One region of the Mycobacterium parmense genome, then DNA from elsewhere that is predicted to be linked to it. Evidence: riboswitches for the same ligand, from Rfam matches in the RefSeq annotation. Region 1 holds a riboswitch; the other holds the start of a gene.
What was found. A riboswitch is a leader RNA that binds a small molecule or an ion and turns the genes downstream of it on or off. The one in region 1 is predicted to bind cobalamin.
Positions count from the first base shown of each region.

Region 2: another riboswitch for cobalamin. It lies ahead of G6N48_RS21585 (CbtB domain-containing protein); the one in region 1 lies ahead of G6N48_RS19910 (PPE family protein).

Region 1 is NZ_AP022614.1:4,314,195-4,318,715, reverse strand. It holds gene G6N48_RS19925 (PPE family protein) at 1-356, opposite strand, end outside; gene G6N48_RS19920 (PE domain-containing protein) at 371-670, opposite strand; gene G6N48_RS19915 (hypothetical protein) at 1,190-1,375, shown strand; cobalamin riboswitch at 1,516-1,739, shown strand; gene G6N48_RS19910 (PPE family protein) at 2,145-3,332, shown strand; gene G6N48_RS19905 (NAD-dependent epimerase/dehydratase family protein) at 3,398-4,426, shown strand; gene G6N48_RS19900 (MarR family transcriptional regulator) at 4,472-4,521, shown strand, end outside.
Region 2 is NZ_AP022614.1:4,658,962-4,663,482, reverse strand. It holds gene G6N48_RS21600 (Cpe/LpqF family protein) at 1-1,276, shown strand, start outside; gene G6N48_RS21595 (histidine phosphatase family protein) at 1,280-1,822, opposite strand; gene G6N48_RS21590 (CbtA family protein) at 1,819-2,610, opposite strand; gene G6N48_RS21585 (CbtB domain-containing protein) at 2,615-2,785, opposite strand; cobalamin riboswitch at 2,764-2,971, opposite strand; gene G6N48_RS21580 (YbjQ family protein) at 2,965-3,336, opposite strand; gene clpC1 (ATP-dependent protease ATP-binding subunit ClpC) at 3,410-4,521, opposite strand, start outside.

The DNA of each region.
Region 1 (4,521 bases):
TCGCGATTGGCGATGCATTCGGGCGCCGGACGCATGGCCGCGTTGGCGGTCGTGTACGCCGAGATCGCGGTTGAAACCACCGCCGGCTTGACGTCGACCCACCCGGCCAGGCCATGCAGCGACGCGTTGAGCGCGGTCACGTTTGCCGCCGACGCGGCCGATCCCGTGCCCAGCCAGCTCGCTGACGTGGCGGCGGTATTGATCGCGGAAGCGACACCCGATGCATGATGGGTTGCCGCCAGGGTCGTCCATGCGGTCTCGTTGGCCAGGTGTGTGCCCACCCCGGCTCCGGCCCCGCCCTTGAGCAACAGATCGTTCTCTTCAGGTGTACGGGCTGCCCACCCCGGATCAGCCATGCGTACTGCCCCCTCTAAAGCCCAAACGTCAACGTTCGCAACGTCTCGGTCGCGCCATACACGCCTGCGGCCATGCCCTGGGCGCCGGCGAACAGGCCCCGCTGCGCCGCGTGCTCCGAGACCACCCCCAGATAGCTGCCACCGCAGGCATTGAGCGCCGCCGCGAACATCGCCGAGTCCGGGTCGGCACCCATCGGCGTGACCCCCAGCAGCGCCGGCGCAGCGGCCGACGCGGCGGCCTGAGTCTCTGCGCTGATCGCCGATTCCGCGCCCGACGACGCCAAAACGGCTTCTGGCTGCACAGACAGAACCATGATTCCCTCCGATATGCCCCTGATCAGGACCTAGATGGAGCATTAGTGTAGTGCGCCCGCGGCGATCGCGTTTTCGGTCGCAAAAATTAGGACCGCGGGTACACGATTTCGATCACGAAATCCCGTCGGCAATCGTTGCCCAGACTCATCGGGTCGCTCGAAGCAGCGCCGGCGGGAACGGCCTGAGCTGGACTTGTGCCGGGAACAATCGCCGCGCCGGTAACCCGGCGGCATTAACTGAACCGATCACAAGCGAAATTTGCGCACCGGTGCGGGTGCACCAAGATCGACCGATACCGGTCGCGGCGTCGCTCACCCGCGCGGCGCTTCATGCTTCAGCCCGGGCCATTTCCATTCGGCCGGGCCGGCCATTCTTCGAATTACAACCCTGCGGTTCGACCGTTGGGCAGCGCGGTCGGCTTCCGGCCGTCCCGTCCGCTTGGAGGGCGCCGTGCCCGCTTGAGCGCACCGCGAAGCGGGTAATGAACCCCTAAGACGTAGTTGAGGGTGAGGATTGCCATGAGGTCCGAAGTCAAAGGGTGGCTCGCACTCCTTGGCGGCGCAGGAGTGCTGGTCCTCGCAATCGTGAGCGGTGCGGGCGCCGAGAATCCGGCGATCGGTCCGTCGATCACACCGGTGGCGAGCAGTTCGCCCGCACCGCCGCCGCCGGCTGCGGGGATCGGCGGCGCGGGCAGCGGCGGCTGACCGCCGTTCGGGTCGCTGCGCGGCCGACCCGGCCCGAACTTTGGCGCAAGGCATGCCATTTCGCGAGGGGGTCGGCGGAAACCGTTTGTAACTCTCGCGTAAACCGTGTATTTTGAGCTTCGCAGCCAGTTTGCTGAGATCGACAGATCTGAGCACCGAGCGGCGCATCGCTTCCACGGGATGGGCCGCGAGAGGGAACCCGGTGTGAATCCGGGACTGTCCCGCAGCGGTATCCGGGAACGACCGCCGTCATCGGCACTGGGAACAGCGAAGCCCGCTGATCCCGGGAAGCGACGGCCAGTAGATGCACCGAAAGCGGTGCGCGCCCGGGAGTCCGAAGACCTGCTGGCCGTGCCGGACACACCGTGTCCGGCGGCGCATCGCCCCGCGGATTGGGCGGATGTCCGGGTGCAGTGAGCGAGCTGGGCACTACCGCCGCCGCTCACACCTTGGCGACCGTCCGACGGCGATGAGCATGTCATCGGCATGGAGGACGCACTATGCGCAGTCGCCAGCACTGGTCAACTCCTGACAGGTGCCGCGCCGGCCCCGGCGGCTGAAATCTGTTGTGAATCACTAACAGCGAACCGGTAACACCGATCGGGTTTTCACCGGCAGATCACGCACGCCCGCCAAAGCTCCACTCGGGCAATCTCATACTCATAGTCAGCGGGCGGCTTTGCGCTGCCCAGCTTCCGCTGTCAAGGAGACAAATCGTGTCCGACAACGCTTCTCAACCAGTTCGTCACGTCGTCAACAGCGTGCGGCGATGAGCGACTTCGCCTCGCTGCCACCGGAGGTCAACTCCGCCCGCATGTACCTTGGACCGGGTTCCACACCCATGCTGGTCGCCGCCGCGGCCTGGAACGGCCTGGGCGCCGAATTACGATCGGCCGCATCGTCTTACGGCTCGATTCTCGGTGTCCTGACCGGCGAGCAGTGGCACGGCCCGGCGTCGGCCGCCATGGCGGCCGCGGCCCTTCCCTATGTCGTGTGGATGAGTGACGCCGCCACCCGGGCAGAGCACACCGCATCACAGGCCGAATCCGCGGCCGCGGCCTACGAAGCCGCGTTCGCCGCCACCGTGCCCCCGCCGGTGGTTGCCCAGAACCGGGTCCGGATGGCGGCATTGGTCGCCACCAACATCCTGGGCCAGAACACTGCGGCCATCGCCGCCACCGAAACGCAGTACGCCGAGATGTGGGCCCAGGACGCCGCGGCAATGTACGGCTATGCCGGCTCGTCTGCAGCCGCCACCCGGCTCGCCGAGTTCACCCTGCCGCAGCCGACCACCAGCCCGACCGGGCTCACCGCGCAGTCCGCGGCCGTCGCCGAACAGTCGACGCTGAGTCAGATGGTGGCCGCGGTGCCGACGTCCCTGCAGAGGATGGCGTACCCCGCCTCGGCGGCGCCGAGGACGCAAGCCGTGGATATCCTCCGCCTCCTGCTGACCGGGTCCGGGTCGGGCAACGACGCGCTCGACGGCTTCTGGAACACCTGGGGACCCAACGGCAACATTTGGAACACCGTGTTCTCGTCGGGGTTCTACATGCCGAGCAACACCCTGGCGCCGTTCCTGGGCCTGACCGGCGGCGAGGCCAGTGGCCAGACGGCCGCCGCGGCAGGTGAGGCCGCGGCCGGGGCGGCCGGCGAGGAGGTGGCGGGCCCGGTCGTCGGCATCGCAGGTCCGGGACCGGCGTTCGCGGCCGGACTGGGCCAAGCCGCCACGCTGGGACCGCTCTCGGTGCCCCCGAGTTGGACCGCGTCCGCGCCGCTGTCCGGACCGCTGGCGTCGAGCCTGGGCGGTACTCCGATGGTGGCCCCGCCTCCGGCCATGGCGGCGGGCCTGCCCGGAGTTCCGCTGGGCGGCGGGGCGGCCGGTCAGGGCTACGGGCGCGCCGTACCGCAGTACGGATTCCGCCCGACCTTCGTCGCACGCCCGCCGGCAGCGGGATAGCAAGGGGGTGCCGCGCCGTACCGTCGGCGTTACAGTACGTGTCGTGGACGTAACGGACGGCAAACATGGATGACGGCGGTACAACCGTGACCGGGCAGCGTGCCCTGGTCATGGGCGCGAGCGGCAACGTGGGGGCGGCCGTCACCCGCCGACTCGTTTCCGGCGGCGCCGACGTCCGGGTCCTGTTGCGAAAGTCGAGCGCTACCAGAGGAATCGACGGCCTGGACGTCCAGCGCTGTTACGGTGACATCTTCGACACCTCCGCAGTGGCCGCCGCCATGACCGACCGCGACGTCGTCTACTACTGCGTCGTCGACACCAGGGCGGAACTGCGTGACCCCGCACCGCTGTTCGAGACCAACGTCAAGGGCCTGCGCAACGTCCTCGAGGTGGCGGCGAAGGCCGACCTGAAGCGATTTGTCTTTCTGAGCACCATCGGCGCCATCGCGATCGGCACCGACGGTGCGACCGTCGACGAGGACACTCCCTTCAACTGGGCCGACCGGGGCGGCAACTACATCGAATCTCGCCGCCAGGCAGAAGATCTGGTCTTCTCCTACGTCGCGGAGCGCGGGTTACCGGCGGTGGTCACCAACGTCTCCAATCCCTACGGTCCGCCCGATTGGCAGCCGCGGCAGGGGATCTTCGTCCAGCTCGCGGCGCTCGGGAAGATGCCGTTCTACATCCGCGGCGTCGGCGCCGAGGTCGTCGGCATCGACGATGTCGCCGACGCGTTGGTCCTTGCGGCCGAACGCGGCCGGGTCGGCGAGCGCTACATCGTCTCCGAGCGGTACATGACGCAGCGGGAGCTGGTGACGTGCGCCGCACAGGCCGTCGGTGCGCGCCCGCCGCGGATCGGGATCCCGATGGCGCTCGTGTACGCGCTCGCCCGGTTCGGCGACGTCGTGCGCCCTTTGCTGCGGCGCGACTTGCCCATCAGCACGCAGAGCGCGCGGCTCATCGCACTGACCTCGCCGGCCAGCCACGACAAGGCCACCCGCGAACTCGGCTGGCACCCCGCGCCCACCGAGGAGTCGATCCGGCGCGCGGCCCACGTTTATGTCGACCGAAGTGCCGCGAAAACCGTTGTGTGAGAAGCTGCCCCAGTTCTACATCGCAAACGTGATATAACGTCGTCCATGAAGAGGCGACCCGGCGTCGACAGCGCCAACACGATCTTCGAGATGAT
Region 2 (4,521 bases), 340 kb from region 1:
CGCCCCGGCCTGCGCGTCCGCCCCTTCCCCCCAGGCCAAGGCGGCGAACCCGGGGCGGGCCATCGACACCCGCACGCCGCCGGGGCTGCGGGCCCAGCAGACCCTGGACATGCTGAACTCGGACTGGCCCATCGGCCCGGTCGGGGTCGGCACCCTGGCCGCGCCCGAGCAGGTCGACTCGGTGCAGACCACCATGGAGTCGCTCTGGTGGGACCGCCCGTTCACCCTGGCCGGCGTCGACATCAGCGCGAGTGTGGCCACGCTGCACCTGGTCTCGTCTTACGGCGCGCGCCAAGACATCCGGATCCACACCGACGACCAGGGCCGGGTCGACCGGTTCGGCCTGGAGACCCGCGCACCGACGATCAGCTCGTGGCAGGACGTCGACACGGTCCTGACCAGGACCGGCGCCCGCTACTCCTACCAGGTCGCCAAGGTCGACGACGGTCGCTGCGACCGCGTGGCCGGCACCAACACCGGCGAATCCCTGCCGCTGGCATCGATCTTCAAGTTGTACGTGCTGCACGCCCTCGCGGGCGCGATCAGAAACGGGACCGTCTCCTGGGACGACCAGTTGACCGTCACCGACAAGAGCCGCGCGGTGGGCTCCTCCGGCCTCGATGTGACTCCCGGAGCGCATGTTTCGGTGCGCACGGCCGCCGAGAAGATGATCGCCACCAGCGACAACATGGCGACCGACCTGCTGATCGGGCGGTTGGGCCCGCCGGCGATCGTGCAGGCGCTCGTGACCGCTGGCCACCACGATCCGGGCAGCATGACGCCCTTCCCCACCATGTACGAGTTGTTCTCCGTCGGCTGGGGCAAACCGGACCTGCGCAGCCAGTGGGCGAACGGGTCGCCGCAGGTGCGCGCCCGGCTACTGGAGCAGGCGAACTCGACACCCTACGAACCCGATCCGACCCGCGCCCACTCGCCGGCGTCCTCGTACGGCGCGGAGTGGTACGGCAACGCCGAGGACATCTGCAAGGTCCACGTTGCGCTGCAGGCCGACGCGGTCGGCGCCGCGGCGCCGGTCAGACAGATTCTCTCGGCAGTTTCCGGCATCCAGCTGGACCGCAAGGTCTGGCCCTACATCGGCGCCAAAGCCGGTGGCCTGCCGGGTGATCTGACGTTCAGCTGGTACGCCGTCGACAAGACGCAGCAGCCGTGGGTGGTCAGCTTCCAGCTGAACTGGCCGCGCGATCACGGGCCGACCGTGACCGGCTGGATGCTGCAGGTCGCCAGGCAGGTCTTCGCGCTGATCGCGCCCCGGTAGCCGTCACAGCCGCAGCGTCCAGCCGCCCCGCCGGTGGTGCATGGTGACGTGACTCGCCGGTGCGACGTCCATGCGCCAGAACGACTCCGCGGGCATGCGCAGGGCGTGCAGGACCGCGGCGCGGATGACCGCCGGGTGAGTGACGGCGACCGTGCGCGACGGGTCACCCGTCAACAGCTCAAGCCAGTCCGCCACCCGCGCAACGAGGTCGGCGATGGACTCACCGCCGTGCGGCGCCTGGCGGGGGTCGGTCAGCCACGTGCGCAGCGCCTCGGGGGGCACGCCTTGCGTCGGCTTGCCGCGCCATCGGCGGCAGTCCAGGTCTGCAAGCCGCGGCTCGATCGCCGGGCGCAGACCGAGCAGCTCGGCGGTCTGCCTGGCACGAAGCTCGGGCGCGCAGAGCGGCCGCCCATCGCCGCGGAGGTCGAGGCGACCGGTCTGACGGCGGCCGAAGTCGTTGAGCGGCTCGTCATCGGGAAAGCAGCCCGCCGCCATTGCGGGGGTCATGGCGTGCGCCACCAGGGTCAGGCGCAGGACCTCACTCACGCCCCGGCGCCCGGCGTCCCGCCGCCGTGCACCCGCGGCCGCAGCAGCCGGCCGGCGAGCGTCGCGAAGACCACACCGATGCTCACCCACAGCACGAGCTGGGTGGCCAGCGATACCAGCCTGAATTCGTAGAGCACGTCGGCCGGGAACCCCGGGTAGACGATCGCGCCCGCCGCGTCGCGCATCGGCGCGGGCGTCTCGTCGACCCCGGGCAGCAGCAGCATCACCACGGCGACCGCCGCGAGATAGGCCCCCGCCGCCAGCACGGCCGAATTCCAGCCACCGAGCCGGCTCGCGAGCGTCCCCGCCAGCCGGACGGCGGCGATGGCCAGCAGCACCGAGGCCAGGACCATCACCACATACCAGCCGGTGCGCTCTTCGATCGTGTCCGCCTGACCCACCGCCGGCGGATTCGGCGGGTACTTCACGAACGGCACCAGGTACGCCGCGGCGAATGCCGCGGCGGCCAGCAGGACCGAAAGAAGGCGTGGCTCCACGGTTTTGACGCGCGCGGACACCACACAGAACAGCACCGCGAAGAGTGCGCCCACGGCGACGCCGAAGATCAGGACGCCGAACCCCAGCCCGGGGTTGGCCTGCACCCCGCGGCTGAACAACTCGGCCCCGTGCGCGTGCACCCCGTGCGCGTCCTCGACGTCGGCCCGGCCGTCCTCGTAGGCGATCGCGCGCCCGATGACGGGTTCGGCGCACAGCCGGGCGAACAGGAACGCCGGCACCGCGCCGGCGGCGCCCGCCAGGAGGCCGCGCGCTATCAGCGGCTTCTCCACGCGGTCAGTGGCAGGGGAAGCCGAGCAGGTGGCGCGCGTCGTGGACGAACTCGTGCACGTGGGAGTCGTTGCCGAACAGCGACACCGCGCCCTGGTCGATGCCAACGAAGTACAGCGCCAGCAGTGCCAGGAAGACGGTCGCCGCCAGCCACAGCGCCGAGCTTGCCGCCGACAGGTCTACCGGCCGGGTGCGGCCCGCGGTCTTGAGGGGATTGGTCACGGTCGACTCCTTCTGGGGATTGCGCGGCCCCATGGGGGATGACGAGCTCAGGTCTGACTTTGACAGTGGCGCGACCGTTCTGGAATTTCACCAGGATTCCGTTACCCGTCGATAACGAACGTCAGTGTAAACCCCTACGCGGGGCCGCTGTAGCGCAGCTGGCTCGCGGTGTATTTCGCGGCGTCGGTGACCGGGGTCGCCTGGACGGCCGTCCCGTACGCGCAGATCTCGGTCCACACGTCGCCGATGTCGGTGGTGTCGAACCGCATCGCGACAACCGCGTTGGCGCCGCGATTGCGGGCCTCGACCATCAGCCGGTCCACGGCCTCGTTGCGGCCGTCGGCGAGATTCTGGGTCATGTCCTGCAATTCGCCGCCGAAGATCGACCGGATGTTGGCGCCCAGCTGCGAAAGCGCGTTTCGCGAGCGCACCGCCAGCCCGAACACCTCGCCGTACACCCGGCGGATCTCCCACCCCGGAAGATCGTTGGTGGTGACGATCAGCACGAGCGGAACCCCCTGAACACAGCGAAACGGGCGGCCAGTCCGTCAAAGACTAGCCGCCCGTTTCGGGTAACCCCTATTGCGTGTCCGGGGCGGCGTGCGCTCCGGCTTTGGCCAGGTCCGGCTCGTTCGGCGGCTTGCGGGTGCCGGTGAAGGTGAACACCGCATCCTCGCCCGAACCCTCGCCGTCCCAGTTGTCGACGTCGACCGTGACGACCTGTCCGGGCCCGACTTCCTCGAAGAGGATCTTCTCGGACAGCTGGTCCTCGATCTCGCGCTGGATGGTCCGCCGCAGCGGGCGGGCGCCCAACACCGGGTCGAAGCCGCGCTTGGCCAGCAACGACTTCGCCTTGTCGGTCAGCTCCAGGGCCATGTCCTTGCCCTTGAGCTGGTTGGCGACCCGGCCGATCATGAGGTCGACCATCTGGATGATCTCGTCCTTGGTCAGCTGGTGGAAGACGATGATGTCGTCGATGCGGTTGAGGAACTCCGGCCGGAAGTGCTTCTTGAGCTCGTCGTTGACCTTCTGCTTCATCCGCTCGTAGTTGTTCTCACCGCCGCCCTGGGTGAAGCCCAGTCCCACCGGCTTGGAGATGTCGCCGGTGCCGAGGTTGGACGTGAAGATCAGCACGGTGTTCTTGAAGTCGACCGTGCGGCCCTGGCCGTCGGTCAGGCGGCCGTCCTCGAGCACCTGCAACAGGCTGTTGTAGATCTCCTGGTGCGCCTTCTCGATCTCGTCGAACAGCACCACCGAGAACGGCTTGCGCCGCACCTTCTCGGTGAGCTGGCCGCCCTCCTCGTAGCCGACATACCCCGGCGGGGCGCCGAACAGCCGCGACGCGGTGAACCGGTCGTGGAACTCGCCCATGTCGATCTGGATGAGCGCGTCGTCGTCGCCGAACAGGAAGTTCGCCAGCGCCTTGGACAGCTCGGTCTTACCGACACCGGACGGGCCGGCGAAGATGAACGAGCCCGACGGCCGCTTGGGGTCCTTCAACCCGGCGCGGGTGCGGCGGATCGCCTTGGAGACGGCCTTGACGGCGTCCTCCTGGCCGATGATCCGCTTGTGCAGCTCGTCCTCCATGCGCAGCAGGCGGGTGGTCTCGGCCTCGGTGAGCTTGAACACCGGGATGCCGGTCCAGTTGCCCAGCACCTCGGCGATCTGCTCGTCGTCGACCTCGGCGACCA